DNA from 3 places in the Shewanella morhuae genome. Region 3 is predicted to be linked to each of the others. Evidence: predicted binding sites of a transcription regulator. Region 3 holds the regulator's gene; each other region holds the start of a gene.
The links. Region 3 encodes sigma-54, which starts transcription at its own class of promoters, with help from an activator protein. Its sites were predicted from a motif close to GTTGGCACGNNNNTNGNNT; they were not measured.
Positions count from the first base shown of each region.

Region 1: a site for sigma-54 is predicted at 6,380-6,398, ahead of fliD (flagellar filament capping protein FliD). Genes of this name have one in related genera too.
Region 2: a site for sigma-54 is predicted at 5,376-5,394, ahead of C9I43_RS15005 (DUF883 domain-containing protein). Genes of this name have one in related genera too.

Region 1 covers NZ_PYSG01000002.1:3,168,600-3,179,624, reverse strand. Annotated here, with positions in the region: gene C9I43_RS14425 (flagellar basal body P-ring protein FlgI) at 1-361, shown strand, start outside; gene C9I43_RS14420 (rod-binding protein) at 361-768, shown strand; gene flgK (flagellar hook-associated protein FlgK) at 765-2,138, shown strand; gene flgL (flagellar hook-associated protein FlgL) at 2,150-3,067, shown strand; gene C9I43_RS14405 (hypothetical protein) at 3,088-4,101, shown strand; gene C9I43_RS14400 (flagellin N-terminal helical domain-containing protein) at 4,223-5,026, shown strand; gene C9I43_RS14395 (flagellin N-terminal helical domain-containing protein) at 5,293-6,105, shown strand; gene fliD (flagellar filament capping protein FliD) at 6,420-7,766, shown strand; gene fliS (flagellar export chaperone FliS) at 7,780-8,160, shown strand; gene C9I43_RS14380 (hypothetical protein) at 8,129-8,455, shown strand; gene C9I43_RS14375 (flagellar hook-length control protein FliK) at 8,445-9,689, shown strand; gene C9I43_RS14370 (flagellar basal body-associated FliL family protein) at 9,705-10,172, shown strand; gene C9I43_RS14365 (RNA polymerase sigma factor FliA) at 10,178-10,894, shown strand; gene motA (flagellar motor stator protein MotA) at 10,918-11,025, shown strand, end outside.
Region 2 covers NZ_PYSG01000003.1:94,768-105,792, reverse strand. Annotated here, with positions in the region: gene C9I43_RS15040 (phosphoheptose isomerase) at 1-317, opposite strand, end outside; gene C9I43_RS15035 (YraN family protein) at 427-753, opposite strand; gene C9I43_RS15030 (penicillin-binding protein activator) at 750-2,657, opposite strand; gene rsmI (16S rRNA (cytidine(1402)-2'-O)-methyltransferase) at 2,745-3,587, shown strand; RNA gene rnpB (RNase P RNA component class A) at 3,653-4,004, shown strand; gene C9I43_RS15015 (hypothetical protein) at 4,227-4,475, opposite strand; gene C9I43_RS15010 (hypothetical protein) at 4,429-4,977, opposite strand; gene C9I43_RS15005 (DUF883 domain-containing protein) at 4,987-5,316, opposite strand; gene C9I43_RS15000 (BamA/TamA family outer membrane protein) at 5,814-7,451, opposite strand; gene C9I43_RS14995 (threonine/serine exporter family protein) at 7,634-8,854, opposite strand; gene C9I43_RS14990 (MAPEG family protein) at 9,012-9,425, shown strand; gene C9I43_RS14985 (YgiQ family radical SAM protein) at 9,632-11,025, shown strand, end outside.
Region 3 covers NZ_PYSG01000002.1:145,033-156,057, forward strand. Annotated here, with positions in the region: gene C9I43_RS01150 (DUF2799 domain-containing protein) at 1-133, opposite strand, end outside; gene C9I43_RS01155 (PA4780 family RIO1-like protein kinase) at 615-1,475, shown strand; gene C9I43_RS01160 (YiaD family glycine zipper/OmpA-like lipoprotein) at 2,633-3,319, shown strand; gene mgtE (magnesium transporter) at 3,606-4,970, opposite strand; gene C9I43_RS01170 (HPr family phosphocarrier protein) at 5,224-5,499, opposite strand; gene rapZ (RNase adapter RapZ) at 5,486-6,340, opposite strand; gene ptsN (PTS IIA-like nitrogen regulatory protein PtsN) at 6,337-6,780, opposite strand; gene hpf (ribosome hibernation promoting factor) at 6,783-7,070, opposite strand; gene C9I43_RS01190 (RNA polymerase factor sigma-54) at 7,099-8,577, opposite strand; gene lptB (LPS export ABC transporter ATP-binding protein) at 8,685-9,416, opposite strand; gene lptA (lipopolysaccharide transport periplasmic protein LptA) at 9,413-9,967, opposite strand; gene lptC (LPS export ABC transporter periplasmic protein LptC) at 9,954-10,514, opposite strand; gene kdsC (3-deoxy-manno-octulosonate-8-phosphatase KdsC) at 10,511-11,025, opposite strand, start outside.

The sequences.
Region 1 (11,025 bases), 3.0 Mb from region 3:
CTCACCTCGGATTGTGTTTAATAGCCGTACTGGAACCGTTGTACTGGGTGGCGATGTGGTTGTACGTAAAGCTGCTGTGAGCCACGGCAATTTGACGGTCACAATCGTAGAACAGCAAAATGTAAGCCAACCAAATGGGGCTTATTTAGGCAATGCCGCAGGTCAAACCGTAGTGACAAATGACAGTCAAGTCATGGTTGAACAAGGTAATAAACGTATGTTTGTTTGGCCTGAAGGGACCTCAATAGAAGCCATTGTGAGGGCGGTAAATAGTTTAGGCGCAACCCCAATGGATTTGATGGCGATTCTAGAAGCGTTAGCAGAAGCGGGTTCCTTAGAAGCTGACTTGGTGGTGATCTAATGAAAGTTGAAAATACTGGCGGCTATTTAAATAAACTTAACGCCGAAGATCTGATTAAAGCCAACGGCGAGCAGGGCGCACTTAAATTAGTGAGCCAACAGTTTGAGGCACAATTCCTACAGACGGTACTGAAACAAATGCGCTCGGCCACCGACGCTATGTCCGATGAAGATAGCCCTTTAACCTCTAAAAGTAATGACGGCATATACCAAGACCTTCACGATGCAGAGCTCGCGAGTCGATTGAGTAAAGTTAACGGCATGGGTTTAGCTGAGGTAATGACTAAGCAATTATCACGCTCATTTCAGTCAGCTAAAGATCCGGTCGCCTTTGATCCTCAACAGATGACAACTACAGCGATGCAGCCAGCACTTATTTTGCGGCCCATCGGCAAGGATTTTAAATGAGCATGTTGAACATTGGTAAGTCTGGCCTGCTGGCAAGTATGGCCGCATTGAATGCGACTTCAAATAATGTTGCTAATGCTATGGTTGATGGCTATTCACGCCAACAAGTGATGTTAAGTTCGGTCGGTGGCGGGGCTTACGGTGGTGGCGCAGGCGTTTTTGTTGATGGCGTACGCCGAATTTCTGATCAGTATGAAGTCGCTCAATTATGGCAAACCACGAGTGCGGTTGGTTTTTCTAAAGTGCAGAGCAGTTATTTACGTCAAGCTGAGCAGGTATTTGGCGCCGAAGGTAATAATGTCTCACAAGGGTTAGATCAATTATTTGCGGCATTAAACTCCTCCATGGAGCAACCAAACCTTATTGCCTATCGACAAGGTGTGCTTAATGAGGCTAAAGCGCTCACGCAAAGAGTGAATGCCATTAACGACAACATCGACTCACAACGTAGCCAAATTAATGGCCAATTAGGCGCGTCTGCAAAAGAAGTGACCTCGCAGCTGGCGATTATCGCCAACTTTAACCGCGATATTCAAGCGGCAAGTGTCACAGGGACTATCCCGCCAGCGCTACAAGATGGCCGAGATGCGGCGATTGATGCCTTAGCTGCCATTGTCGATATTCGCGTGGTTGAAGATAGTCAGGGTATGGTGAATATCTCCTTGGCTAGGGGCGAACCATTATTAACCGGCAATACAGCGGCTAAGCTTACCAGCGCTCCCGATCCTACCAATCCTAAAAATAATCTGGTATCGATTACCTTTGGTCAGAGTCAATTTAATGTTGATATGGCAGCGGGTGGAAGTTTGGGTGCACTGCTTAACTATCGTGATACTCAACTGGAAGGCTCTCAAGCCTATATTGATGAGCTAGCCGTTATGCTTGCGACTGAGTTTAATACTATTCTGGCTGCCGGTACGGATTTAAATGGGGCTGCACCTACGCAAGATTTATTTACTTTTGATGCAAATAATCCTGGCGGAAGTTTATCTATAACGGCTGGGTTTACGCCTGACAAATTGGCCTTTGGTAAAGATGGTAGCCAAGGGGATAACACGAATCTTAAAGATTTAGTCCAACTGGCGAGTAAAGAACTTAATTTTACCAGCTTAGGTAGCAACACTAGCTTTTCTGAATCGTTTTCGAGCAAGGTAGGTCAATTAGGTTCAGCATCACGCCAAGCTATTTCTTTTGCTAAAACCAGTATTGATTTACAAAATGATGCGCAATCCCAATGGGCCAGTACCAGTGGCGTTAGCCCCGATGAAGAGGGGATTAACCTGATTATTTATCAGCAGTCATATATGGCAAATGCCAAAGTGATTTCTACTGCGGATCAGCTGTTTCAAGTTATGCTAAGTAGCTTTTAAGGATTTTATTTATGCGCGTTACCATGCAAAATTTATATACCAATAATTTAAACAGCTTACAAAATACTACCTATGATGTGGCACGTTTGAATCAAATGATGTCAAAAGGAGTATCAATCCTAGCCCCATCAGATGACCCTATTGGTGTGGTTAGGGTGATGGATAATCAGCGAGATCTGGCGCTAGTTAATCAATATGTTAAAAATATTGATGCGTTGAGCACCAGCATGGGGCGCTCTGAAACTTATTTATCTAGCATGGTTGAGACTCAGCACCGGATGCGAGAAATCAGTATTGCAACCAATAGCTCAAATCTTTCTGCCGAGGATAGAAAAGCCTATGCCTCTGAAATGGAAGAGCTATTAAAGGGGCTGGTCGATAATATTAATGCCCAAGATGAATCGGGTAATTATCTATTTTCAGGAAATGCCGTTGATAAAGCACCGGTAGTTAAAGATGCTAGTGGCAAATATATTTACCAAGGTGACGCCAGTCAACGCAGTGTACAAACCTCTAGTTCTTCGTGGACGACGGCTAATGTGACTGCTGAAGCTGTGCTATTTTCCAATGCGAGCCAAGATATTTTAAATCAAGCGATGGATTATATTGCCGTATTAAAAGATCCTAGTTTATCACCTACTGACGACGCTTTTAGTACTGCGGCTATGGCAATACAAGCGACTTTGAACGAGACCTTAGACAGTATCGGTGCAGCTATCACGGATTTTGGTGGTAAACAAAATAACCTGTCATTAGTAAAAAGCTCCCATGAAGAAATGATACTTTTTAGTAAGCAAGTGATTGGTGAAACGCAGGAGTTGGATTATGCCGCGGCGACTGCTGAGTTTAATGTCAAGTTAACCGCCTTAAAGATCACCCAGCAAACATTTGTACAGATTAGCCAGCTGTCCCTTTTTAATCATATGTAAGTCATCTAGGTAGCAGTAAAATGATTAAAGGGATTGGAGAGTCACTCACTCAATTACGTCAAAGCCAAACCGTCACATCACATTATGTGGCGCCACTTGCTGCTTCACCCCGTGGCGACGCAAAAGCGCGGCCCATCCCAAAACATAGATTAGAAACCTATGGGCGCTGGGCTAAAGTGACGCAAGAACAGCACAATATCAGTGCCTCACAAGTCGTATTAAAGAGTTTACTCAGCGCGAAAGAGTTGCTGAGTTTGTTGCATCGACAGCTGCAAAGCTGCCTGTTTAATAAAACGGCTACGCCAACAGAAGCGATTGAACAGGCGGAGCAATATCGACAACAGCTACTGCAAATTCAACCGACTTACCAAGGTAAACTATTATTAGACCATCATTTTAACTTGGTTTCAGTGTCGCAACCAGCTACCACGCATCAGTTCAGATTTAGGCGGGTTGATTTAACTGCCAGTAAAAACCGCGATGAACATATCACCCTCTATGGAGCTAGAAAAACACTGCATTTATACTTACCTGCTAATCATGACCGCTTAGCCCTACAGCAGATTATTGAGCCAGTTTTAGCGCAGTTAGAGATAAGTATTGATCACTCCATTAGCCAAGAAACGGTATTCAGTGTGACAGCAGAGCGCTGGTTAGCACTTAATAAAGGCATATTAATGGTGGGTGAAGGGCAACGCTTGCCCGCAGGTGAGCCGCGAAATATTCATCTAGAAGAAATCTTTAGCTGGCAAGATCCGCGCGAGTGGCGCTTTACTGATATTGATATGTTAAAAGTGACGCTGGCTAAAATAGCCAAAGTGGCTAAAAAAATTGCACTGCAAATCGAAGCTATTCAAGCCTCGCATCGATTGTTGCTCGCAAAGGCTAAGCAATTAAATACAGTCAGTCTGCCAAAAGAAGATTTGCAGTATTTGCATAAATTTATGCAACCCACGCCTTTTGCTTACCAAATGATTTCGCTACTAGCACAAAGCAATGCAAACCGTGAACAGGTAAGCGCCCTGTTGGTGTAACCCATAATATATTCCAAAAACTAACAACTAGGATTTCAGTAATTGATGATTCTTGTCGCCTTAAGTAATTATTCCTGAACTCAGGTTTAATAAACTAAGTCATTATTTTGGAGAACGTTATATGTTAGGTGTTCACACGAATTACGCGTCAATCGTTGCACAAGGTGCCGTTAACAAGAGTAACAACCTACTGACTAACGCTATGGAGCGTTTATCTACTGGTCTACGTATTAACAGTGCATCTGATGATGCTGCAGGCTTGCAAATTGCGAACCGCATGAATGCAAACGTTAAAGGCATGGAAACTGCCTCACGCAATATTTCTGATGCGACTTCTATGTTACAAACGGCAGATGGCGCATTAGAAGAGTTAACTACTATTGCAAATCGTCAAAAAGAATTGGCTACGCAAGCATCAAACGGTGTTAACTCAGCTGATGATTTAAAAGCACTGAATGATGAGTTTGTTCAACTGAACGCAGAAATTACCCGTATCGTCGACAATACAACTTATGCGGGTAATAACTTATTTACTAAGCTAGAGGCTGGTGTTACTTTCCAAATAGGTGCTGGTTCTGGTGAGAAATTACTCGTTACAACAAATGCTATCGATGATGCTGCGCTGGCTGCTGGTGATTTAACTACTGGCGCGAATGCTGCTATTGCACTTGTTGATACATTCTTGGCTGCAGTAGGTACTGAACGTTCAACTCTAGGTGCAAATATTAACCGTCTAGGTCATACCGCATCTAACCTTGCTAGTGTGACTGAAAATACTAAAGCTGCTGCTGGTCGTATTATGGATGCTGACTTTGCCGTTGAGTCTGCCAATATGACACGTAACCAATTATTAGTTCAAGCGGGGACTACAGTGCTGTCTTCTGCTAACCAAAATACTGGCTTAGTAATGGGTCTGCTGCGTTAATTAAACTTAATATTACTGTTTAGTTTATGCCGTTTATTCAATAAAAAACGAGTATTTGATGAATGCCAGTGGACTTAGTTTACTGGCATTTTTTTATGTTTTTTAATCTTGTGTTTATGCTGTTGACTATGATTACCGGTTTTGATCAAATTAAAGTATATATTTTTTAAATATCGTTTCAGTTATTGATATCCACCGTCGCTTTAATTAATTATCCCTGTAGTCAGGCATTATCAATCTTACCCTTATTTTTTGGAGAACGTTATATGTTAGGTGTTCACACAAACTACGCGTCAATCGTTGCACAAGGTGCCGTTAACAAAAGCAATAACCTACTGACTAACGCTATGGAGCGCTTGTCTACTGGTCTGCGCATTAACAGTGCATCTGATGATGCGGCTGGCTTGCAAATTGCTAACCGCATGAATGCAAACGTTAAAGGCATGGAAACGGCATCACGCAATATTTCTGATGCGACTTCTATGTTACAAACGGCAGATGGCGCATTAGAAGAGTTAACTACTATTGCAAATCGTCAAAAAGAATTGGCTACGCAAGCATCAAACGGTGTTAACTCATCAGCTGATTTGAAAGCGCTTAATGATGAGTTTACTCAGTTGAACGCAGAGATTACTCGTATCGTAGAAAATACAACTTATGCGGGTAATAAACTTTTTGACACAGGCGTACTAACTACTGGTACTGGTGTTAAATTCCAAATTGGCGCGGGAACAACAGAAACAATGGATGTTAAATTGGGCGCCATTGCTAAAACTGTTGCTGGAACTTTAACTGGTGGTACAGCTAATGCTGCCATTGCACTAGTAGATACTTTCCTAGCTGCTGTGGGTACTGAACGTTCAACTCTGGGTGCTAACATTAACCGTCTTGGCCATACTGCATCTAACCTTGCTAGCGTGACCGAAAACACTAAAGCCGCAGCTGGCCGTATTATGGATGCTGATTTTGCTGTTGAGTCTGCCAACATGACACGTAACCAATTACTGGTTCAAGCGGGTACGACAGTACTGTCTTCTGCTAACCAAAATACTGGTTTAGTCATGGGTCTGTTACGTTAATTAAAGCTCATGTTAGCAGTGGCCTTCACTAAGCTGATACCGCTTTATTAATGCCGCTCATTAAGCTAGCCAATATGAGTGTGAATGCCAGTGAGCTAAGCTGACTGGCATTTTTATTACATCGCTTTAAAAACACTTAAGCTCAGCAGCTCTACGTTGTGATTTAGCATTTCACAGTGGAAGGCAGGTTTCCGTTTAACAGCTTTCTACGGAAGCACATTGCTCACGCTAACCATGCCGCAGATTAAATGTTGTTTAAAAACAAGCAACTAATTTTGGCATGTGTTTTGCTTTTCAATTTATTGGAGGTAGTTATGATTTCAGGTATGAGTGCGGCACAATTTGCTCAGCAATTGGTTGGCGCAGACCGTGCGGGTAAAGATACGCTTTATAAAGGCAAACTAACGACCAGCAAAGCACAGCTAGATGCCTATACGTTGCTTGAAACCACCATGAAAAAGATGGCCACTAAGCTCAGTGAAATGGGCGGCGATGCGGCAAAAGGTAAAATGGCGACTGTGTCGGGTGATAATGCCACTGCCACAGTGAAATCTGATGCACCTAAAGGTAACTACGATTTAAGTGTGCAGAAATTGGCACAAGCGCATCAGCTGACTAAAACCTACGCCACTGAAAACGAAATGCTACCTGCAACTGGCGTCATTAGTATTCAAGTGGGCAGTGACCCAGCAAAGCATTTGGAAATTGATTTAGCAACGATTAATGGTGGCGCGGCTATTTCAGTGTCGCAGCTACGCGATGTTATCAATAAGCAAGCGGGTGATACTGGCGTACAAGCGTCATTGGTGCGCACCGGTAATCAAATCGAATTTATGCTGTCGTCAAAGGAATCTGGCGTAGCGAATAAGCTGCAAGTGCAGTTTGATGGTGCCGATTGGGGCATGACAGAACGCCGCGCTGCGCAAGATGCAGAGTTAACGTTAAACGGTATTAGTATTACCAGCAGTAGCAACTACCTAGAAAACGTAGTTGATGGCGTGAGTCTTGAATTAGTCAAAGTACATGCAGCTGGCGAAAGCAGTATGATTAAAGTGACTGAAGATTTTGAAGCCAATAAGAAAGCGGTTAAAGATTTTGTTGATTCTTTTAACTCTTTAATGACACAAATCAATCAATTGACTCGCTCTGTAGGCGTGAGCACCTCCGGCAGTGACACCGCGGATAAAGATAAAGACGATAAAACACCTGCAGTCAGTCAAGCGCAGATTGGTGTGTTGAAAGGTGATACCTCGATTCGTTTATTACAGACTAAGTTGCGTGATTCAGTATTTGCCAGTGCACCAAACGGCATGCGTTTATCTGATATTGGTATTGAGATGGGCCGTGATGGCAAGCTTAAAATTGACGATGCGAAACTGACTGATAGTTTTAAAGCGGATCCCGAAAAAGTACAAGCTATGTTTACCGGTAAGGATAGTTATATCAGTAACATAGAAAAAACTTTAAAACCGTTTACACAGTTCAATGGCTATATTGATACCAAACAAGAAACCATAAACAAACAGATTAAAAGTGTGAATGACAGTATGGACCGTCACAATTATCAAATGACTCAGCGATATCAGATTTATTTGACACAATTTACGGCAATGGAAGCGACGATTAATCAATTTAGTGCTGCGAGCGGGTTATTTAACTAGGAAATTATTATCAATGTTAAACGAGTACGATCCATTTAATGCTTATAAACAAACGGCGTTAGATGCGCAAGTTGCAGCGGCAACGCCGCACGATATGGTGCGCATGTTACTTGAAGGCTTATTGGAAGAGCTAGAACGCGCCGCTGGCCATATGGAACATCAACGCTATGAAGCCAAAGGTATGAGTATTCATAAGTGCCTTAACATAGTGCATGGCTTGGATTCGATGCTCGACCTTGAAAATGGTGGTGAAGTGGCGCTGAGTTTACATCGCCTTTATGACTTTTGTAGCCGACAACTGGTGAGCGCCAGTGTTGAAAATAGTGCTGAAGCTTTGGTACCCGTAACTCAGGTGATGACTAATGTCAGAGAAGGATGGACAAATCTCAATTAAACAGTGGGCGCGTTTTGGTACTGCTTTGCGCCAATACGCAGATACTCAAGATTGGGATAATGTCCGAAAAGTGAATGTCGCGATAGTTAAAGCGCTGCAACAAGCAGGCAAAACTAACGATACTGAGCAGCAATCTGCCCGGGACGCATTAAAGTGTATTCATGCTCAAGTGCTACAAGAGTTGATATTAGCTCGTGATGAATTAGCGACAGAGATGAGCCGTTTTAAGGAACAACAAGCAGGCTTAGCAGCCTATCAATTAACGCAAGTGAGTGGAGCTTTGGATGATCGCTGATCTTCTTTCAACTCGTCCAGTGGGGGCAAATACCCACTCGACAGCTAAAGTAACAAGTGCAGTTGATCAGGATAAATCTGCGTCATTTACCTCTGTCGCACTCGCCGTTGATTCGGCTTCGACTCAAAAACCTTTAGAGGAATCACAGTGTAGCCCAACGGCTGAACACTGTATTTTTGATAGTGCTGGCGACAACGACACCCTTCTAAACCAATCGGTTACAGCTGATATGTTAGGTGGTATATCTTTTGCCACAGCATCGCAAAGCCTGCCGTTGTCGTTATTGAATAGCGCCGTTATGGGTGCTGATAGTATGAACCTTGATGTGGAAAATAGCTTAACTACGATCAGTGGCTTGGCTACCGCAAGCAGCTTAACTGCAACAAGTCACTCCACAGGAACGTTGCCTTTGACGGCTGCCGCTATTACTGCAACTGAAACGGTTAATTTAGTGCCTACGGCACAAAATTTTACGTCTTTTATGTTGCCTACAAGCACTGAGACCCAAAGAGAAGCCTTGGGTGTAGGATTTGCTTTAGGGCAAACATCAGCGATGACTTCATCGACAATGCTAGCGGGAGAAATTCCTCAGACTACTAGCATTAATACCGCGTCATCAAAAACCAGTAGTACATTTTCACCCGACTTTATGTTGGCTTCTTTTAATGACGATGCACCGCTGCTTAAATCAGATCCCTCGTTATTCCAACGTGTCTTCTCCGAATTTAGAGGACATGAAGTGAAGGATATTAATGCCATGGGATTATCCCAAACTGCGGCGCCGCAAGCAGCAAGCGCAACGCAATGGGGGCCGGTATCGTTAACGCCTGCAGCTCCCTTGGCACAGCAAACGCAGGAGATTTTAACGCCCTTAAAAGAACACCTTCGTTTTCAAGTCGATCAGCATATTAAACGGGCTGAATTAAGACTAGATCCGCCCGAGTTAGGGAAGATAGAGCTTAATATTCGCCTAGAGGGCGACCGTTTACAGGTACAAATGCATGCGGTAAACCCAGCCATTCGTGATGCTTTACTCAACGGATTAGAACGCCTTAGAGTTGATTTAGCGATGGATCATGGCGGCCAAATAGACGTTGATGTTGGCCAAGGGGATGCACAACAACAGCAGCAGGAAACTGCGCTATTTCCCTCATCAATTGCAGCAGAAACTACAGCTGAACAAGTAGTCGATACAGCACATAGAGAGAAATCTCAATTAGATTTGTTGGCTTAACGCCGGAGTCGTTTCATGGCAATTGCAAAATCTCAGTTAGTAAAAATTATCGTTGCTGTACTGGTACTGATTAGTTCTACCGCGGGCGCCTTTTGGGTTGGCAATAATAGTGCTGATTGGAAGTTAACAGAAATGTTCACTTCTGAGCCGGAAGTCGAGCCTGTACCTGTGGCCAAATATTATCCACTGGAAAAGTTTGTTATCTCGATCCCTGGGGATAAATATCCGCATTACATGCTGCTCGAAATGTCATTAAAAAGCCATAATCCCAATATGCAAACGGTTTTAGTTGAATCAGATGCATTGCTGCGTAACACCATGATGAAAATGTTTTCACGTAAAACATTTATAGAGTTAAATAGCCTCGACCAACTCGATAGTCTGCAAGCTGAGGCATTGATATTAATGATAAAAGTGCTATCAGATAATCAGTTACCATCGGATATCGACGAAGTACTCTTCACCCGTATGGTCATTCAGTAACTATCATGACGACAGCTGGCCAACTGGCATACCAACAAGCCTCTGACTATCCAGTCGATGAACGCCAATCTGAGCAACAGATTATTCGGCAATATTTACCATTGATTAAACGTGTCGTATCGCAAATGCGCAGTCATTGTGGCGTTATGTTAGCGCTTGAGGATATGGAGCAAATTGGCATGATGGCCTTGCTCGAATCGTCTCGCCGTTATCCTGGTGAGCTGGATAATGGCTTTATTTCTTTTGCAGGGCAGCGTATTCGCGGCGCGATATTGGATGAGCTCAGACGCCAAGATTGGCGTCCAAGGCCTGTAAGGCAACAAGCCCACGAGCTCAATGATGTTGTTAGACGTTTGAGTCGAGAAATGGGCCGTGAACCGAGTGACGCTGAGGTTGCTAGTGCGTTAGGGCTGGGCGCCGAAGAATATCGAGAACGGTTATATTCAACACAATCTGAGTCGATGAAAAGTTTAGACGAGCTGTTGTTAGGTGGCGAGCAGCCCGTAGATAGAAGTAATGATGTTGAACAATTACTCATCAAAAAAACCCTGATGAAAGTTATTTCGAAATTAAATGAAAGAGAACAGCTAATTCTGTCGCTTTACTATCATCATGAACTGAATTTAAAAGAGATTGCGATGGCATTGGGATTAACAGAAACGCGTATTTGCCAATTGCATAAATCAGCTATTTCACAGTTAAAAACAATATTGCAGCGCTAAAGTTTAAAAGTGAGAAGATCGTAATGAGTAAACTAGTTGGGCTGTTAATTATTTTAGCATCTGTATTTGGTGGATATATGTGGGCTGGCGGTGCTTTAGCGGCACTATGGCAGCCTGCTGAAATTTTAATT
Region 2 (11,025 bases), on a different contig from region 3:
AAGGCTAAGATTTGTTTTGAGAAAATCTCATCATAGCTATAGTCGTTGGCGATGGCTGTAATGGTCGATGTGTCGGTAGACAGGGCGATAGCCGGTAAGGGTGGACGCTCAATCTCGTAGCGATTGAGTAGCTCAGCAGAAAAGTGCTGTGCATCTCCAGCACTGCCGCCGTTACCACAGGCAAGAATTTTATGGCCACCCAAAAGACAGTGCACCATCATCTCTGCCGCTTTGGCGATAGATTCTGGCAGTGCTTCGGCTGCATCGATTTTTGTCTGGATAGATTCAGTAAAGCTGTCTTTAATGCGTTCTAACATGGATAAATCCTTTCGGGATAAAGTATTGCTATCATGCCATATTTCCGCGCGGGAGTTGAGGCACAGACGTTAAAAATAATTTGTATTATCACTTTCTGACTTTTGCTGTTTAAAAAGCATCAATCAGCCAATGAATTTGCTCGGTCTCTATCGCTATGACATCAAAACGGCAGGGCACATCGAGCCGATTAAGTTGTAAATAATGGCTGGCAGCCTTACGAATTCGGGTCATTTGTGCACGACTTAATGCTTGTAATGCACCGCCATATAGATTTGCCGAGCGATACTTCACTTCGACAAATACCCAATGGCTTTTATGGCGCATGATGAGATCAATTTCGCCAAACGGATAGCGGACATTGCGTTCGACAAACGTTAAACCTTGTTGTTCAAGGTAATGTTGGGCGTGTGCTTCTGCCTGCTGTCCGAGTGTCATAACTGACGAAAACTGCCTCTTTGGTAACGTCCCCAGCTTAATTGACGGTTAACTATGCCATCAGGGCTCACCGATAATGCGCCACTACGGCCATTGTATTGGTAACCTGTAAAGGATCGCATTTGTGCCAAACGGCCAATCAAGTCCATTGCATCATAACCCATTACAAACAAACGCTTCTGGTTGTTATTCCAGCTAGGGAATAAGGTTTTGACCATCAGGTTTTCTTCGCCGTTCTGCATCAACCACGGCGCATCACTTAAGGTTAAATTATTTAAATCTTGTGCTGTTTGGGTACTTTCGTTCTCAACTCGACTGCGGCTTGATGTGTATAGCGGTACAGGCTGAGTGAACACACTGAAATTAACGTCAATAAATGCCTTTAATAAGGTAAGATCTTGCGGCGTCGAAATCATATAAATGGCATCGATATCTTGGCGCGAGCGGAAGTCTGCTTGTACAGAGCTACCCACCAGTTCTTTAATGCGGGCAATGCGGGCTTGGCTCTCACGCACACCGAGGGCATCTTGCACTGTGGTTTTCATTTGGTCGCCGCCATCGTAGTAATAGACTTCGACCGCGTTGTCGCTTTTCTTTTTCCACGCTTGAATAAAGCTCTCGGCCATACGCTTGCCCAGTGCATCATTACTGGCGAGTAGTAATGGCTTTGTTACGCCATCTTGATATAAATGCTCCGCCGCATCGGCCGCCTCTTGTGCGGGTGATAGTGCAAAGTAAAACTTCGTTGGATCTGGGGTAAACTTATCCACTTGATTTAAAAATAATTGTGGCACCGGCGGCGCGATAGCCACGGTATTGGCTATTTTTTCTGGATTGGTAGTATTAGCGGCGTTGGCCGCTGCATTAATGGTGGCAGCGTTCGTCGCATTCATCACTTGCAGTTGTTCAATTTCAGTTGGTAGTAATGGGCCAATAATAAACTCGGCACCTGCAGCAACGGCTTGTTGATAAGCTCTGGCGGCATCGTCGGCGGTATCAAAAAAGTTAACAGCGACGTGATCGTTTTGCTTCGCCATATAACTGGCGAGTATGCCTTGGCGAATCGCATTAGCGGCGTTAGCTCTTGAACCAGTCAGTGGTAATAGCACAGCAATGTTTTTCGGTGTAAACGGCTTCGCATTTAAAGCTCGGTCTAAATCGGCAGGTAATTTGGCTGCAGCAGGGTGATAAGGGTTTTGCTTTTGCCATTCGCCTAAGTAGCGCACTAATTGAGAGGGGTCAACGGCGTAATGCTTAGCGATATAAGCCAGTTGTAACCAACCGGTAAATACCGGATTTTTAGCCTCTTGGGTAAAAGCTTTTAGTGTTTGTTCGTGCATCGGCTGCAGCACTAGCCAAATAGTATTGTTCACTTCGCTAGCTTGGGCAGGGGGTAAGTAAGTCGCCAGTAAACTCAACTCACGCACTTGTTCAATTGGTTGTTTATTTAATTGATATAAATGCGCTTTAAACTGGTGATAGGCCGTCATCTGCCAGCTTGGTAGACTCCAATTGCTTGGATAATTTAAGATTTTAAGAGCATCACTATAGGTAGATGTGTGTTCAAGCACACGCGCCGTTAAGTATTTATGTTCGGCCAGTAGTGTTGGACTTTGAGTCAAGCTTGGCTGTATTGATTTAAGCAGTTTCTGCGCTGCGGCGTAGTCATTGGCATTTATATAGGCATGAGCCGCCAGCAGCAAGTTGGTATCGCGTTGCTGCGCCTCCTTGCTATTAGCTGCTTGAGCTAAATAGACATTTGCCGCCAAGGGTGCAGCTGCTAATGAGGTCGCAACCGTTGTGGTCGTTCCAGTGGAATTGGGCGATGAAACACCACAACCCGCCAAGATTACCGATAAAATGGCCACGGAAACGAACTTAGTTGTATTCAGGCTTTTTAACACTGGGCTTCACTCTGGTAAGATGCGGCCTCTAGTTTAACCTTCTCTCGCGCTTGACGAAAGTCTTGGCATGTCATTACAGAGGTATATATGGACCAAAGCGTCGCACTCTACATAGTTCCTACTCCCATAGGTAATTTGGGCGATATGAGCTCACGGGCAATAGAGGTGCTGAATCGGGTTTCATTGATCGCTTGTGAAGATACTCGCCACAGCGGTAAGTTATTGAGTCATTTCGGTATTACCACAAAAACTACGGCACTGCATGATCACAATGAGCGCGCGCGCGCGCAGTGGATAGTGGATCAGCTTGCCGCTGGGTTATCGATCGCCCTAATTTCAGATGCGGGTACGCCGTTGATTTCCGATCCTGGATACCATTTAGTCTCCCATGTGCGTCAATCAGGCTTTAATGTGATCCCTTTACCTGGCCCTTGTGCGGCAATTACAGCTCTGAGTGCATCTGGTTTACCATCAGATCGTTTCACCTTTGAAGGTTTTCTGCCATCAAAAGAAAAAGCCCGTGCTGATAAGTTATTGGCATTAAAAGAAGATCCACGCACGTTGATTTTTTACGAGTCACCACATCGCATAGAGCATAGCTTAACGACTATGGTTGAAGTGCTGGGCAGCGATCGCCATGTGGTGATGGCGCGTGAAGTGACTAAAACCTTTGAAACCTTTTTATCTGGCCCAGTGTCAGAAGTGCTCGCTAAAGTGAGCACAGATCCTAACCAGCAGAAGGGAGAAATCGTGCTGATGGTGCATGGTCACCATGTGAGTGATGACGAAGGCATCCCTACGGTAGCTATTAATACGCTTAAACTCTTGTGCGAAGAATTGCCGCTCAAGAAAGCCGCTGCAATTGCCGCGCAAATTCATGGACTTAAAAAGAATGCTCTGTATAAATATGGCCTAGAGTCTGATTTATAAGCGCTAAAACTACCATGAACGGATTATCTGTGGTGCATCAGGGTGGCTTAGGCTATAATCCGCGCCGAGTTGGCCAGACAGTCGCCGCGTTCAATAGAACGGGGAGGAAAGTCCGGGCTCCAAAGAGCGGGGTGCCAGGTAACGCCTGGGCGGTGTGAACCGACGACAAGTGCAACAGAGAGTAGACCGCCTGCCTGATTTATCAGGTCGGTAAGGGTGAAAGGGTGCGGTAAGAGCGCACCGTGCGGCTAGCAATAGTTCGTAGCAAGGTAAACTCCACCCGGAGCAAGACCAAATAGGGTTCCGTATGGCGTGGCTCGCGTTGGAACCGGGTAGGTCGCTTGAGCCTGTGAGCGATTGCAGGCCTAGATGAATGACTGTCCAAGACAGGACCCGGCTTATCGGCCAACTCACCTCATTCAATAAAAAGCCCGTTTGTCTTTAAAAGACAAACGGGCTTTTTATTACTTAAATAACAATTCATATCACTCAATATCTTAGCGGGATCATTCCAGCCTATTATACCTATCGTCACAATTATGCGACTGGTGCTGTATACCTATTTTAATACAGCGATACTTCAAAAAGCCTTCTCTAGAACCGTATTCACATATTTTTGAGATACTTTTTGTTAGATGTTTAGAGTTTGGTTATCCACCGCAAACCAAACAGGCTACGTACTAACTTGACGGTGCTGTTATGGCGCAGCTGAAACAAGCAACCAAGACCAAAACTCATCACTAAACCAGGCGTTGACCCCATAAAAGTACGAATATGGTGCGTCAGTCGTTGGCTATTTGCCTGTAGCTGTTCATTTTGCAGCCGGCTTTGCTCTGTTAGCTCAGCGAGTGTTACCTGCTGCTTTTTCAGTAAGCGTTGAATGAGCATGTTGAGTTTCCTGTTCTTGTGGTGTGGTAAAGAACAAAAGGCGTAGCTGCTGCCAAGTATTTGAAAAGCCGACTTGTGAAAGCACATAGCTAAGGCTGCGCCAGCACCAGAATAATAGAATAAATTGCAATATCACTAAAGTAGACGCGGTGATTAATACTGAGTTGCTTAGCTGAAATAGCAAATAACCTAGCACTAACAATATGCTGCCCCAAAATAGGATTATGCCAGCACCAAAGCAAACTACTAATGCCGCAGCGATGATAAGGCTGCGGCCGCTAAGTTGCCACTCTGCGCTAGCTATTTTCTCAACCAGCATTAACTGATTAATATAGTTTTGCTTTACTGAATGACCTAGCGCAGCTATCAATGATAGTTGCTCTATGGCTTGCTCTACCGTGCTATTTTGGGGCGACTGCGTAGGTGCAGCCTGCCCCGGACCCGTATAAATAGGTTGGGTTGGTTTTTGCGCAGGAGCGGTAGAGCTTTCACGGCTATGCATAATGTAATCTTAGCGACGACGTAATAAAGCTGTTAACAGCGCACCTGCTGCAAATGCGATCCCTGCAGTAGCGAGTGGGTTTTGTACGGCAAACTCACGTGTTTTACTGTATGAATCGTGTAGCTGTTGTTTGATTTCTTCTTGCTTATGAGCAAGAGTTTCTTGTGAGCTCGCGGCTGTTTTCCGCAATGCATCTTCAGCGGAGGCGGCTTTTACTGCTACAGCATCAACGGCATGGTGCGTTGCTTCAGTGGCTTTTGCTGTAACGGGTGCGGTAACGAGTGAATCTACAGTGGCAGTGGTGTTAGCGTCATTTGTTGTACTTTTTGAGCTGGCCATAGGAGCCTCCTTGGAAAACACTTAAAAATACAGCAACATACTGTACTTGATTTTAATAATAGCAATCGATGTGCCATATTATATAAGTGTTTAATAACAGTTACTTAGCTTGGTTGTTCCTTGAGGGATGTTGCCCTGCTACTGTAGAAGTTACCTATTTTGGGTAATTTTTACCTATCGAATGATAAGTGAAGGACGTCATCAATAGTGGTTGTACTTTGTACTGTAACTAAGACATGACGACAATATGTTCAATTTTTTGCTTAAGGCATGCTTATAAATTGGGTCAGTTTCAATATCTCGTCTGCGATCATCATTTATCGTGAAAAATGTCAGCAATGTTTTGCTTTATTAATTTAAGTGAATCGGTCGTGCCTCTGGCATAGTGTGCTAATGCAGCGCTTTTATTTACAGTTAATTTAATGCTTTAAAGTTAATGCTTTAGCTGTTAATCAGACAGTTTTTGTCGGCCTGATTAAGGCTGGGCGCGTTAATACTTAAAAACTCTGCTTTACTAAGAATCGCCATTCCCAGCTATTGGTTGCCTCCCCTCCAGTGTAAGGGACTGAGAAATCAATATGTGCAACGTTGCCATAGCTAGACCGTGAAGAATAAATCCGTGCACCAATGCCTATACTACCCAGTGGGCCGCTGACCTCGTTATTATCGGCGAGTTGACCACCAGAGGCTTGGCCCAAATCGGTAAATACTGCCCAGCCGATTTCAGCCAGTTGGTATAAATTAATATTGGGGTAGTTGCGTATCTCAGCGGTGAGCAACCATTGATTATCCCCTTGTTGATATTCATTAGGATAACCGCGTATGCCAGTTTCATCTCCTAGTCCTTTGGTGAGATCCAGATAAGTATTTTGTGAAAGGCTAGCCCAAGCTTTACCGTAAGCCGTCCACTTAGGATGAATTTGATAGAAATATTCAGCTTGAATATCCACTGTGTAAGTGTCTTTTTGGCTGGTGGCGATGGTACTTGTACCGCCCATTTCTAATAGCCATAGCTGATCATCAAACTTATAACCACCAGTACTTTGCCACTTAAAGTGATAGCCAAGGGGGCTATTGTTGTCAACGTCATTGGTTTCTAGGCCGAGTTGTACGTAGTGGTGCCAACCTAGGTTAAAGTCTTCATTATTAGTAATGAGATGCACGTTATTGAGTACATAGAAATCGTCTTGAATAAACTCGTAGCCGACCCAAGGATACATAAAGTCCCTATCTTGGGGGAGCATGGATGCAGGATAGAGTTCAGTGTTGGCGAACTCATGTTTATCTTGTGTCACGCCAGTAATAATGCGGGACAGATGTTCACTATTTTTATTAATTAACCAGCCATATTGTAGATTTAGATAATCAATGGTGTGCTCGAATTCGTTCACATCCTCACCATTTTGCTTCAGCGTATCGATACGGTTCTCATCTAAAAACTCTGCTGAATACATGGTATTAGTATTAAGTGAATAGAATGGCTTACTGACATAAACGTGTTTGGCTTGGCCGTCACTATTATCATAAAATTCGGCTGCAAGGATACCGTGCTTGATAATGCTGAGTGGGGCTTCAAAGGCAAAGGCATAGCCGTTACGTGATTCATTAGATTGGTATTTGAGGCGGGTGCGGATACCTGTTCCAAATAAGTTATCTTCTTTGACGCCAAAAGAATAACGAGTATCACCGCCTGAACTACTTAAACTTGCAGTCGGGAGTAAGGACCAGTTATCCCAAGTTTCGACGACAACAGATTCAACTGCCGGATCGGTATCGGCTTCGGGATCTTTTTCGGCAACATAAATTTTAGCATCGCGAATGTAGGGAACTGCACGTAGAAGCCGTTGGGATTCGTCGAGATCTTTTTGGCTGATACTATCAGTTTCGTTAAACGTCAGATTATCGAGGACCACATATTCTTTAGTATTAATATGTAAGGCGTTAGCCCAGCGGTGGATAAAAAAAGCATCGGGAGCGGATTCATCAAAAATGGGGTTATTAACCACGACTATTTTGCTGATTTTTTTAGTTTCTGGAATTTTTGGTTCAGACTTAATGGCTTCTGCTAGGGCTACATTGAGACAGCTGCTAATGCAGTAAGGTAGAATGCATGCATACTGGACGAATTTCTGCATAAAAGGCCACTCCGATGAAATTGGCGACTGCAGTAAAAATAATTTTACTCTGCAATTTACAATTTAATAACACACGGAAAGTGGCAGCTCGTCAAGGAAATAGTAAAATAAGTTTCTTATTTTACTTAATGTTAGCTTAAGAATGTTGCAGGGTAGTACGCTGCCGCTATATTCAAACTTTGTTACAAGGTTCGTCTAGGTGGTACGGCGACATTAGCAAAGATAAGCCCCGCAATCAGTGACATAAAAATTAGGAAAATTTGCGATCCAATGTGTGATTGATTGAGCATAGTCTCACCAGAAATCAACGCATTGAGTCCGATATAGGTTTTACTGCCAGGCACTAAGATGACGATGCCTTGCAGCAATGCAATGGAGGCGGGCGCTTTCATCCAGCGGGCAAAAAGGTTGGAGTATATCCCTACGGCTAAAGCGCCAAAAAAAATCCCCACCGAATCACCAAAATAATGTCCACCCAGCATGGCAGAGAAAAACGCAACAATTCCCGCTAATACGCCCCAAGGCGAATCTTGCATACGTGCCTTGAAGATAAACACTAATGCCATAGATAAAATGGGCACCGCTGACCAAATAGCCCAACGTGGCAAGCCTTCTGGCTCGATATGAATTGCTTCACCAAATGCGGCGATACCCATTGCCATGCCGAGTACTGCACCAAAGTACAACTTAAACAATTGCATAGTCGCATCCATGATGCGTGCCGTTCCTGAAATTAAATCTCGGGCGGCGAGTTCGGCTAAACCTAGGGTTAATGCTAAACCGGGAATAAAAATAATGATGGAGGAGAGGATCACCACTGGGATATTAATATTGGGATCGATTCGCGCTATACCACAGGCGGCAACGGCACAAAGAATAGTCGCAAAGGGTTCGAGCACCTCGGCCATGCGCGCTGAACGTTCGGCGCGGTATACCAAGCCATAAACCAACAAACCTAACAGTCCTGACCAAAACACATCGTTCCAGCCAGTGCCCATCAACATGGCAAAGGCTGCGGCTGCCGTACCAAAAGAAAAACAAGTTAATACTGGGCCATAGGGATTAGGCTTATTGGCAATTTCTTCGAGGCGATCTAAGGCTTCTGCTAAGGTGCGTTTGCCTGACGTCAATTCATCAACTAATTCGTCGGTACGGGCGAGTGAGCCGAGATCGAGCTCGCCGGGTTTGACTCGAGCCGCGTGGTTATATTCTTGATCGGTATCGTGTTGCAATACAAAAGTCATCGATGTGGGCGAAATCAAAAAATAGCCTTCGATACCTAAGGTGCGGGCGACGGTTTGTAAATGGGTTTCTAGCCGATAGGCGGGGGTGCCAAATTTATGTAAAGCCTTGCCTAGCTTGATGATAAATCTGCGTTTTTCGATAAACTCGTCGTTATCCAATCGGGGTATTCACTGTATAAAAAATTGTCGGGAATGACGCGCGCATATTAACCGATATTTTCGTTAAAAGGTTAATGCCTTTTAGCGAAAATATAAATAAATTACTGAATTGTTACCGCTCGGGCTATAGTCTGTTTTTTGATACAGGGAGATATCTATGTCGATGATGGTAACTGGCCTTTACGCTGGCCTTACGGGATTACTCACCGTAGCTTTAGCTTATCGAGTCGTAAAATTAAGAAGAAGCCACAAGATTGGCCTTGGGGATAGTGGTAATAGCGCGCTCTCTTTAGCGTGCAGAGTCCATGCTAACCTGATGGAAAATGCGCCTATTGTATTGATTTTAATGCTGGTGGCTGAGTCGGCTGGTTTGCCTGTATTCTATTTGCATTGCTTTGGTACTGTGTGGATAGTCGCACGCTTACTGCATGCTATTGGGTTAACTCACGGCCAAGGTGGTTATCATTTTGGTCGTTTTTGGGGCGTGTTACTCACTTGGCTAGTGATTATCAGTTTAGCGTTGGTGGATATGTTGTATTTTATCCAAGGGCTGGCAAGGGGAGGATGGTAGTCTTACAGGGTGGGATTCGCCCTAGGCCATATCCATAGCGGATTTAAGGGTATTACACTTAGGGCTTAAATACCCTCCAACACACCTTGGTTGATGTTTTTTTAATCGTACTTATCCTTCGTTGCCTGCTATACTCCGCGTCCCTAAATTGGCATCGCTCTTTCTGTGCTGCCTTTATTTGACATTACGTTTTCGGGTCATACACGATGCAAGTTGAATCCACACTCTTTAGTCATCCCAAGTATTGGGCTACAGGCGACAGTACTGCGCCTTTCTTACCTATGTCTCGCAAGGAGATGGATAAGCTAGGCTGGGATAGCTGTGACGTTATCATAGTCACAGGCGATGCTTATGTGGATCATCCAAGCTTTGGTATGGCAGTGATCGGCCGAATGCTAGAAGCGCAGGGTTATCGTGTGGGAATTATTTCTCAGCCCGATTGGTCGAGTAAAGATGCCTTTATGCAACTGGGCCGACCAAACCTGTTTTTCGGCGTAACCGCTGGCAACATGGATTCAATGATCAACCGTTATACCGCTGACCGCCGTTTACGTTCTGACGACGCTTATACCGCCGGAGATATTGGCGGTAAGCGCCCCGATCGTGCTGTAACCGTATACACCCAGCGTTGTAAAGAAGCCTTTAAAGATGTACCGGTGATCATCGGCGGTATCGAGGCTAGTTTACGCCGTATCGCCCACTACGATTATTGGTCTGACAAAGTGCGTCGTAGTGTGATTTTTGATGCAAAGGCCGATTTGCTGATGTATGGCAATGCCGAGCGTCCTTTAGTTGAAGTCGCGCGTCGTTTAGCAGCAGGTGAACCGATTAGTTCGCTGCACGATGTGCGTGGCACAGCCGTTATCCGTAAAGAGCCATTACCAGAATGGCGTGGTATGGACTCGCGCAAGATTGACCAACTGCATAAAATCGAACCACTGCAAAACCCTTATGGTGGCGATGATGTAGGTTGTACTAACTTATCTGGCCCATCGGATGTAAAGATTTTTGACAACGAAGCGCCTAAAGCTATTAGTGTACAACCTCCGCGCCCTAAGCCATGGGATAAAACCTATGTGTTGCTGCCAGCATTTGAAAAAGTCTCTGAAGACAAATATTTATACGCCCATGCTTCGCGGATTTTACATCAAGAGCAAAACCCAGGCTGTGCTCGTGCGCTATTTCAGCCCCACGGCGACCGCGCTGTTTGGGTCAATCCGCCTGCATGGCCGCTTAATACCGATGAAATGGACGCGGTATTTGATTTAGCCTATCAACGTGTACCACATCCGATTTATGGCAAGGATAAAATCCCTGCTTACGACATGATTAAAACCTCAATTAATATCATGCGTGGTTGCTTTGGAGGCTGCTCTTTCTGTTCGATTACCGAGCATGAAGGTCGAATTATTCAAAGTCGCTCACAAGAGTCGATTGTTAAAGAAATCAAAGATATTCAACAAAAAATCCCGGGATTTAAAGGTGTTATTTCTGACTTAGGTGGTCCAACTGCTAACATGTATCGCTTAGGTTGTACTAGCGAGAAAGCTGAAAAAACCTGCCGCCGTTTATCCTGTGTATTCCCATCAATTTGTGGCCA
Region 3 (11,025 bases):
CATTTGCCCCTCGATTACCATCGGCGAGCCCAAGTGAAAACCAATCATTATTAGCGCACTCTTCAATGGATAAGCTACTGCATTGCGTCATACATAAGACTGAAAAAGCGAGGAGAATACTACTATGACGCATTTAGAAAGCTCTTTGGATAGTGTGGCCGTTAGGATAAAGGCTGCAACTCACGAGATCTAGCGTTATCTACAGTGATTGGTGCAGTTTTAGCCTAAATGTTTCTCAATCTTTATCACTGTAGGCGAGTTCTTTCAAGCGTTTGATTTTATTTGTTAAATTTTGTTTCGTTTTGGCGGTAGACTGAGGTTATCTTAAATTTAAATCTGAGTAGCTAAGGTCGTAGTCGTTATTTTGAATCTTATTTTTATAGCGATAAACAAAAAAGTTCTTTTTCGTTTAAGTTTGATTTTAAACTGCTTTCTTTAACAAAGTCTTGAGCAAATCTGGTATTGTATTTGAGACGTAAGTGCTTTAATTTTTTTACTTAAAATTCGTATATTAATCCTGAACAATATTCATCAAACTTCAGCTGGAGACCGCTTTTGTATGAAGATTTGCCCGCAGTATTCCATATCATGCCTAAGTAAGGTATAAGGGCGCTATGAAAACTCCGAAACGAATCCAACCCCTGGTTGATGAAGGACTGGTCGATGAGGTCATTAGCCAGTTAATGAGCGGTAAAGAAGCCACAGTGTACGTTGTACGCAGTGGTGATGATATTCGCTGTGCCAAAGTTTATAAAGAAGCTGACAAACGTAGTTTTAAGCAAGCGGTGTTATATCAAGAAGGCCGAAAAGTGCGTAATAGTCGTCGCGCGCGCGCGATGGAAAAAGGCTCTAAATTTGGCCGTGATCAGCAGGAAGAAGCTTGGCAAAGTGCCGAGGTCGATGCGTTATATCGTTTAGCTAATGCAGGCGTTCGTGTGCCTACACCTTATGGCTGTTTTGATGGCGTGTTGCTAATGGAGTTAGTAACTGATGCCGATGGCCATGTCGCACCTAGATTGAACGATGTCAGCATGCCGGCAGAAAAAGCGCTACGCGATCATGCATTAGTAATGGAATACGTTAAGTATATGCTGTGCGAGGGTTTGGTACACGGTGACTTATCTGAGTTTAACGTGTTAGTGGATAGCGAAGGGCCAGTAATTATTGATTTACCTCAGGCGGTCGATGCGGCTGCTAATAATCATGCCAAATGGATGCTAGCACGCGATGTGAATAACATGACCCAGTATTACGGCTTGTATGCGCCTGAATTATTAAAAACCCAATATGCTAAAGAGATTTGGGCTTTGTTTGAAGCGGGTGAATTAAAACCAGATACCCCATTAACGGGCGAATTTACTGAAGTGTTAGTTGAAGCTGATGTGAGTGCGGTACTCGAAGAAATCCAAGCGGCTTTTGAAGAAGCGCAAGAACGTAAACAGCGCATTCAAGAGGCTAACGAAGAAGATTATTAACCACTCGCTGTTAATAAAAAGTTGGTATAAAAATGACGCTCAGAGTAGCGTCTTTTTTATACCAAAAATTAAGTTTAGATTTGGGTTTATGGTTTTATTTTATGACTACTTTAGCCCACTATTAGCTTAGTTTTTATTGGCCAGTGGCCCATAGTCAATGTGATAAAATGACAAGACTTGAGAGAGAAATATGTTCATGACTTGGGGGAGCACAATGTACATATTTGATTTTGGGGGAGATAACGCTCTCTCCAGTCTTGCCGAAACCTTTATATTGCTGCTATCTAACCTGTAGAAGCGCAGCGCTTATCCCTTGCTATATTTTCTAACCTTCATTAGGTGTATCTGTTTGGACGACAAGGTCGGACTAAAAGGGCACCATTATTATTTTTATGAGTACTTCTTTAAAATCGTTAGCGTTATCAGCATGGCGATATTTTGTTTCGTCCGACCTAATCTATCTGGTACTCACTTAAGCCGCGGCATTAGTGTTATGTGAGGGTTTAACTTATTGAATGCGACTCATCATTGAGGCATGTATTCTTTGTCGATGTATTTATTTCTACTCTACATCCCATTGGCTCAGGCCTATATGGCATAAATCAATCCATTTGTAATGACATAGCGCAATAATCTTGTTGACTGTGTTCATGTCTGCTCCTGGTTGACTCTCTATTCGATAGCATACGCTGCTCTTATCGGCCGATTTCATGTGAATGAGTCCGGTTAAAAAGTGCTTTATTTTCTAAAAAACTAATAAAGCCAATCTCATACTCACTTAATAGTATGTAAGATCCATGCCAATATATATATTTCACATTAATCATTTAAAATCAATTGTTTAAATTGTTTGTGATGATGCTGTTAATCTTTGCAGATAACCACAAGGGTGCAAGATGCACTCTTTTGGTGCCACTGTATTAATATGATTTAGAAAGATAAAAGTTTGATGAAGCAAGAAGTCTGTACTTTTGCTGACTAAGTAGATGATTAACAGAATTGAATGTCGATAAAAGATGGCCTTAGTCACAATTGCTTATATACTGCCAGCCTTATGGCAATCCATTCGATTATTGAGTTATTGAATGGAAGTGATATTTCTAGCTTTTTTTGAGCAGGATTCACAGTTATCAATCATATATAGAGGTTTTTTAATGATGAAGTGTTTTCAGGCAACGCAATTTAAGCCGTCCTTGTTAGCCATAGTGGTAATGACTACCACATTAGTTGCATCGGGTTGTACCACAATTAATCCCTATTCAAATGAAGAACAAACAGCCAAAGCAACCACGGGATCATTAATTGGTGCCGTTGCAGGCGCCGCTATTGGCGTTGCCTCTTCGAGTAAGAGCGACCGCGGCAAAGGCGCATTAATTGGCGCCGCATCTGGCGCTGCTGTAGGCGGCGGTATTGGTTATTACATGGACGTGCAAGAAACTAAATTGCGCCAACAATTGGCCTCAACGGGTGTGAGTGTGACTCGCAGTGGCGATAACATTATTTTGAACATGCCTAATGAAGTGACGTTCGGTGTTGATCAAACTGAATTAAGTGATGGAGCCAAACGAGTGCTCAACTCGGTAGCGTTAGTGGCAAAAGAATACAGTAAAACGCAACTGAACATATTAGGTTATACCGACAGCAGTGGTTCAGACTCTTATAATTTACGCTTATCACAAGTGCGTGCGAGTGAAGTCGGTAACTATCTGATGAGTAAAGGCGTTGCCTCTGCACGTGTTAAATCTCAAGGTATGGGCGAATCCAGCCCGATTGCATCGAATGCAAATGCGAACGGCCGTGCGCAAAACCGCCGCGTAGAGATCGTATTAACTCCAACGGGTTAATTGTCTGGTTTAGCCACGAGATTAATGATAGAAAAAGTCGCCTGAGGGCGACTTTTTTGTACACATTAACTTAGATTCGGTCACCTCCATTGGGGCAACGGCGATGCAAATTGCTTGGCGATGCGCATATTGCAGTAAGACGTTTTAGCCTGTTACAACATGTTATTTAAGTGATTAACACCACAATCACATTACCGTTATCAGCTAAATGACAAGTAGCTTTATTCGTTATGGTTTCCAGCCGCTAAGCAAATGGTTTTATTGTGTTCGCTTAAATGTTAGCGCGTTAGTGCATCAAGTAGATTGTTGCTAAACCAAGGAAGGCAAATAAGCCTACAATATCGGTTACTGTGGCTAATACCATACCGCCAGCAAGTGCAGGATCGATTTTAAGTCGTTTTAATATCAATGGAATACTTGCGCCAGCAAGCCCCGCAATCGTCATATTAATTAGCATAGCGCCACCAATGAGCCCAGCGAGTGGGATATCATCTTTCCACACAAATACCGCGATAAAAACTAAGATTGACCACATTAATCCATTAAGAAATCCAATCGATAATTCTTTACCGATAAGCCAGCGTGCGTTGCTCTGGCCTATATGACCTAATGCAATACCACGGATCACTAGCGCTAAAGTTTGGTTTCCTGCAACGCCCCCCATGCTCGGGACTATTGTCATTAATACCGCTATAGTGGCAAATTGCTCAATAGTGCCTTCAAACATATTGCTGACAGACGAGGCGAGCAAGGCGGCGAATAAATTAATAGAGAGCCAGAGTGAGCGACGTAAGGTGCTTTTAAGCACTGGGCCAAAAGTATCCTCATCATCATCCATACCTGCCATACCCATCATCGAGTGTTCTGCATCCTCACGGATAACATCGACCACATCATCAATAGTGATACGTCCAAGCAGCTTGCCATCATTATCGACGACAGGGGCGGACACCCAGTCATTACGTTCGAATTTTTTTGCCACCTCACTGTCGGACATACTAACCGGAATGCTCTCAATATCAGGATCCATAATATTGCGGATCGTTGTATTTGGCGCGCAGGTGAGTAAATCGGCAAGCCTAACGCCACCAAGTACTTTATCTTTTTTATCGACGACATAAAGTGTGTCTGTAGTGTCGGGTAGGTTGCCCCGCTGACGAAGATAACGTAGTACTACATCAATATTCACATCGGGTCTTAGCGTCACTGTATCTGTATTCATTAAGCTGCCTGCGGTCTCATCGGGATAAGATAAGGCCTGCTCTACCCGTTGACGGTTTTGTTCCGTCATCGACTGCAACACTTGTTTATAAACGGCGTCGGGTAGACTACGTAAAACATAGGCGAGATCGTCGGTATCCATACTTGCGGTTGCTTTGGCTACTCGCTCAGGGCTCATGCCACGGATTAATGGATCCTTTAGCTCCTCGCTCAATTCATCGAGTATGTCACCTATGTGTTCTTGGTCGATCAATTGCCATAACACTTGTCTGGCATCGGGCGGTGATGATTCCAAAATCAGCGCAATATCAGAGGCGGCCATTTTCTGAAGCATATTACGCACGTGCACAAACATACCGCTGCTAAGTGCTTGGTTTAGCTGGTCAAGACTATGTCCGGGATGATCGTTTTCTGGATTTTCTACGGGCATTTGTCCTCCATTGTGCGGCAACTTGGATTGAGTGTGTAACAGCTTGAGCTTGGCTTAACGAAGACTTGTCCGTGCAGAGAATAGCTATTTCTGCGTGGATTAAGGCGCAATAAGAGTTGGCTTAAGTTATGGCACAGCGGTAATAATCGCTAGTGTAATAGCCCTTGGCTCATGCCGTCGAGCGACAAATATGATGCCGTGTCTAAAATTCAGTCTATAAGATTCACTAGAGGGTAATTAAGATAAAGTAAGACTAACAGGCTTCGTCAAACTTAGCGTCGATTAAGGCACAAATTGCGTCTAGAGCGGGCTCTGCATCGGGGCCTTCAGCGATAATGTTAATGGTTTTACCCATACCAGTCTCCAGCATCAATAAACCAAGTACGCTGGCGGCCGATGCCTGTTTATTACCTTGTATCAAAGTAATCACTGCATCAAAATCAGATGCCAGTACCACCAATTTAGTGGCGGCACGGGCATGTAATCCGAGTTTATTGCAGATGGTTATCTGACGTTCAAGCTTTGGCATTATCAAGTTCTCGATGGCGCGCATAAACCTGATGCTTGCTATTCCTAAAGCGTTTAGCTAATTGCTCAGCAACGAAAACGGAGCGGTGCTGACCGCCAGTACAACCAATGGCGACGGTTAAGTAACTGCGGTTGTTACGCTCAAGGTGTGGTAGCCACGTTTCGAGTAGATTTTCGATTTGCCAGATGAGCTTATTCACCAGTGGTTGACGATTTAAGAATTCAGCCACGGGTTCATCTAAGCCTGTGAGTGGGCGCAGCGCTAACTCCCAATGAGGGTTGGGTAAGAAGCGTACATCGAACATAAAGTCCGCCTCTGCTGGCATGCCGTGCTTAAATCCAAAAGATTCAAAGTTAATCACTAATTCTTTATCAACACTGCCTAGCAGGATTTGTCTCACTTGGTCACTCAAATCATAAATATTCAAATTTGAGGTATCTATGTAGTGATCGACCAATTTTGACATAGGCTCGAGCAGCTTGCCTTCCTGTTTTATTGCTTCTTGCAATGAAACTTGACTCTTAGATAAAGGATGGAGGCGACGGGTTTCGCTGTAACGCTTAAGCAAAATTTTATCGCTAGAATTAAGGAAGAAACTCGTCAACTCAATGCCAGCAGGCAGACTTTCGAGCTGTTGAGTTAATACTTTATCTTGCTCAGGCATGTTACGCACATCGACACTGATAGCGACGAGCTCGTTATTACCTTTCAGTTGGTCAAGTAAAGCCCCAATCAGTGGTAGCGGAAGGTTATCGACGCAATAATAGCCGAGATCTTCGAGTACCCTAAGGGCAACGGATTTACCTGAGCCTGAGCGACCTGACACTATAACCAGTTTCATCCTGTGATTACCTGATAGAGTTCTGTTTCATCATGTGTCTTACGCAATTGTTTCAATATTTGCTTGTCACTCAGTTTTTCGGCCATGCAAGACAAGGTGCTTAAATGCTGCTGACATTGGTCAGCAGGCACCAGTAATGCAAATAAAATATCAACCGGTTGCTTATCAATAGCATCGAATGCTATTGGCTCTTCGCACTTAATTAGTACGGCAATGGGTTGATCTATATCGGCTAATCGACCATGTGGAATGGCGATACCGTTACCTATACCTGTGCTCCCCACTTTTTCGCGCGCCACTAGGCTTTCGAATATCTCTTGAGATGAGAGGGTCGGGTACTGGGCAGCAACTAGGTCGCTGATGAGTTCCAGTACTTTTTTCTTACTGCCCGGAGTGGCGCAGGTAGTGCACTCCGGCCGCAGTATGCTACAAAGTTCCATTATTAGTGTTTTGTTAACTTCTCTTTGTGTTTAATAACCTGACGATCAAGCTTATCTATCAGGGCGTCTATAGCTGCATACATATCAGTATGCTCGGCAGTGGCAAATACTTCACCACCGATGAGGTTTATCCTCGCTTCAGCAATTTGTTGTATTTTCTCAACATTGAGCACAACGTGCACATTATTGATCTGTTCGAAATGGCGTTCAAGTTTTGAAAACTTTTCTTCTACATATGCGCGTAACGATTCGGTAATTTCAATGTGGTGCCCAACTAGGTGTATGTGCATAGAAACGTCCTCCGATATTCACTGTAGGTTATAAGCTCTTACGTTGATTAGAAGGAGGAATAAGCATAGCTTCTCGGTATTTCGCAATAGTTCTGCGTGCTACATTTATTCCCTGCTCCGCCAGAAGTTGTGCCATCTTACTGTCACTTAATGGTTTTTTCTGATTTTCTGCTGCAACCAGTTTTTTAATAAAGGCTCTAATTGCCGTTGATGAACACTCACCACCATCATCTGTACTGACATGGCTAGAGAAGAAGTATTTTAGTTCAAAAAGCCCTTTTGGAGTATGCATGTACTTTTGGGTTGTTACCCGCGAAATGGTTGACTCATGCATTTCTACTGCTTCGGCAATATCATTAAGCACCATAGGCTTCATTGCTTCTTCACCATACTCAAAGAAGCCTTGCTGGTATTGGACGATACAGTTAGCGACTTTGAGCAAAGTATCATTACGACTTTCTAAACTCTTAATAAACCACTTTGCCTCTTGCAGGTGCCCACGAATAAATTGGCTGTCGGCTTGGTTTGCAGAACTGCGCGCCATAGCTGCATAGTGTTGATTTACATTTATTTTTGGCATGTTGTCAGGATTGAGTTCAACCACCCAACGGCCATTTTTCTTCGACACTGATACATCGGGTATAACGTATTCGTCCTCGTTGGGAGTAATTAATAAACCCGGGCGAGGATTAAGGGTTTGGATGAGTGCTATACCATCTCTTAACTCATCTTCTTTGAGCTTAGTTTTACGCATCAACAGTCTAAAGTCACGTGCAGCAATGAGATCTAAATGATCTTTAATCAGCATGCGGGCGTTACTTAGATGGGGCGTATCGGGTGCAAAGTGGGATAATTGGATTAATAGGCACTCGCTTAAATCTCTGGCGGCGACACCTATCGGGTCAAAATGTTGAATACGCTTAAGTACGGCTTCGACTTCATCAAGTTCAACCTCTGGATTACCTATGGCCTCTAGAATTTCTTCAGTGCTTTGGGTCAGGTAACCTTGGTCATTTATCGCTTCGATAATCGCGGTAGCAATGGCTAAATCAGTTTCCGAAAAGGGGGTGAGATTTTTTTGCCATTCTAAATGCTCATATAAACCTTCGCTGGTCTCTCCTTGAAAGGGCATATCGTCTTCGCGACTCCCACCTGGGCCTGAATTAGGTGAGGCGGTAAACACTTCATCCCAAGTCGTATCCATGGGGAGATCGTCCGGCATGGATTCTTGAGTCAAAGATTCTGCGGTATCGACAGTGGAGTTATCTTTTTCTGGTGGCAGAGCAACAGATTCACTGAAATCGGTATCCGATAAGGCTTGGTTTACAGGGTCTTTAGTTGCGTCGAATTGATCCTCTTCCAGCTCGAGAAGGGGATTAGAATCTAAGGCTTGCTGGATCTCTTGCTGCAGTTCTAATGACGATAGTTGCAACAGACGAATTGCCTGCTGTAACTGTGGCGTCATGGTTAACTGTTGACCCAGTTTGAGCTGGAGTGACGCTTTCATGTTACCGCAGATCCCTAAGTTATTATTATTAGATGGGGTCGCTTATTCCCCTCTTTAGTCGAGCCGTATGCCAGTATAATTTACGGCCATCGACTCCCTTTGGTTAACTATAGCCTGAATTGTTCACCTAAGTACACAGCCCTAACCTGCTGATTGTCTAAGATCTCTGCTGGTGTTCCTTCTGCAATCAGGTTTCCGTGACTAACAATGTAGGCATGTTCACACACATCTAATGTCTCGCGCACATTGTGGTCGGTAATTAGCACACCAAGGCCACGGCTTTTAAGTTGCTCAATGATTTTTTTGATGTCGATAACTGAAATCGGATCAACCCCAGCGAAAGGCTCATCAAGTAAAATAAACTTAGGATTAGCCGCTAGCGCACGCGCAATTTCAACACGACGACGCTCACCACCTGACAACGACATACCTTGGCTGTCACGTATGTGGGTGATATGAAACTCTTCCAGCAGATGTTCTAATTCTTGATCTCTTTGTTCTTTTGTTAGCTCTTTGCGAGTTTGCAGCACGGCCATAATGTTGTCATGTACGCTCAGCTTACGAAAGATACTGGCTTCTTGTGGTAAGTAACCAATGCCTTTGCGGGCACGCAGGTGCATCGGATCGGCGGTTAAATCATCGTCATCGATAAAAATGTGGCCTTTATCGCTCTTTACCAATCCGACAACCATGTAAAATGTGGTGGTTTTCCCCGCCCCGTTTGGGCCGAGTAGACCAACGACTTGACCGGTTTTTACCGTCAAACTGACATCTTTAACGACTTGGCGGTTCTTATAACTTTTCGCTAAATTTTGTGCTCTTAGAGTGATCTGGGTCATTTAGAACCCTGCTTTTTGACAGGTTTATCGGTTGAGGTGCCGGGCTTTATATCATCTTGATAACTTTCAGGCTGAATAATCGTAATCACGCGATCATCACCACTACCAGTACTTTCGGCAATTAATTTTTGCTGAATGATGTCGTAGCGGATTAAATTCCCTCGGACTTGGCTACCCGCTTGATCTAATGAAGCTAATCCTTTGAGGGTGAGGGTACGGCTTGCCATGTTATAACTAATCTCTTTCGCACTTGCAGATGCTGGGCGACCATCGTCTAGGACTTGAGTATAAGTGGCAGGATTACCCGTGGCGACTAAGGTTTTACTGCTTTCACCTTCAGCAGAAAATGCACGTAGTTGATCCGCAATAATTTTGATAGAGCCTTGAGTGACTTCAACCGGACCAAAAAAGATAACTTGGTTATTCTTAATATCTGCCGTTTGGCTTACGGCTTTAATCTTTACTTCCTGTTTTAAATCATCCACTTTCGCGAAGGCACTCATGCTCATTATAAGAATGAGGCTGGCAAGTAATACGTTATTTTGCTTCATATGTTCCTACTACCTGACTGGTCAATCGCACTTCTTGTGCATTAAGGTCGGCAAAAAGGCCTTGGCCTTGAATATTAAAATCTTTTCCTGTGACATAAATGGTGCGGTCAGAGGTCATTATCATTGTATTGAGATCGAGTTCCAGATAACTGGTGGACAAGGTTTGAATCGGTTCTTCTGAGCTAATAGCATCAATAATGACATTATTCTGTAATACCACCTTGCCAGTTTCTTTATCAAGTTTGCCTTCATCAGCCTTGAGTTGCCATTGTGCTTTACCTTGGTCGGGGTACACAAGATAAACAGGTTGAGTGAACAAGGTTTGATTAGTGGAATCATAATGTTCCATATGTTTCGCAGTAACACGACTGTTGACAAGTCCTTGTTCATTAAACTCGACACTGCGCAGGTCTTCCACGATGTAATCTGGGGTATTTTGATCTTTTACTTTATTATCTGCATCATTATTGTGCTTGTTTTGCACTTGCCAATACAGCGCCAGCGCAGTACCGAAAAATGCAATAATCGCAAGCGTCACACGGCTCATATACTCATTCCATGGGCCGAGGTGAACTTATTTTGACTCAGCAGTAATAGGTCTGTGAGTTCACGCAATGCCCCGTGGCCACCATTAAGGGTGGTAACAAAGTGAGCATGCTGACGGACATAAGGATGACCATCGGCAACGCTAACCGCTAAACCAACCACGTTCATTACTGGTAGGTCGACCATATCGTCACCGATATAAGCCACCTCATCAGGGGTAACGCCATAAAGCGTGAGTAATTCCTCATAGGGTGCAAATTTATTGTCTATACCTTGGTAAATATGTGTCACGCCGAGCGCTGCCATACGGTTCTCAACGATTTTGGATTGGCGCCCTGTGATGACCGCAAGATGAAAACCGCTAGTGAGCAGCGAGCGCACACCATAACCGTCGCGGGTGTGAAATGCTTTTAGCTCTTCACCGTTATTACTCAAGTAAATACGCCCATCAGAAAACACGCCATCGACGTCACAAATCAACAGTTTAATCTTTTGCGCGCGTTGCCACACAT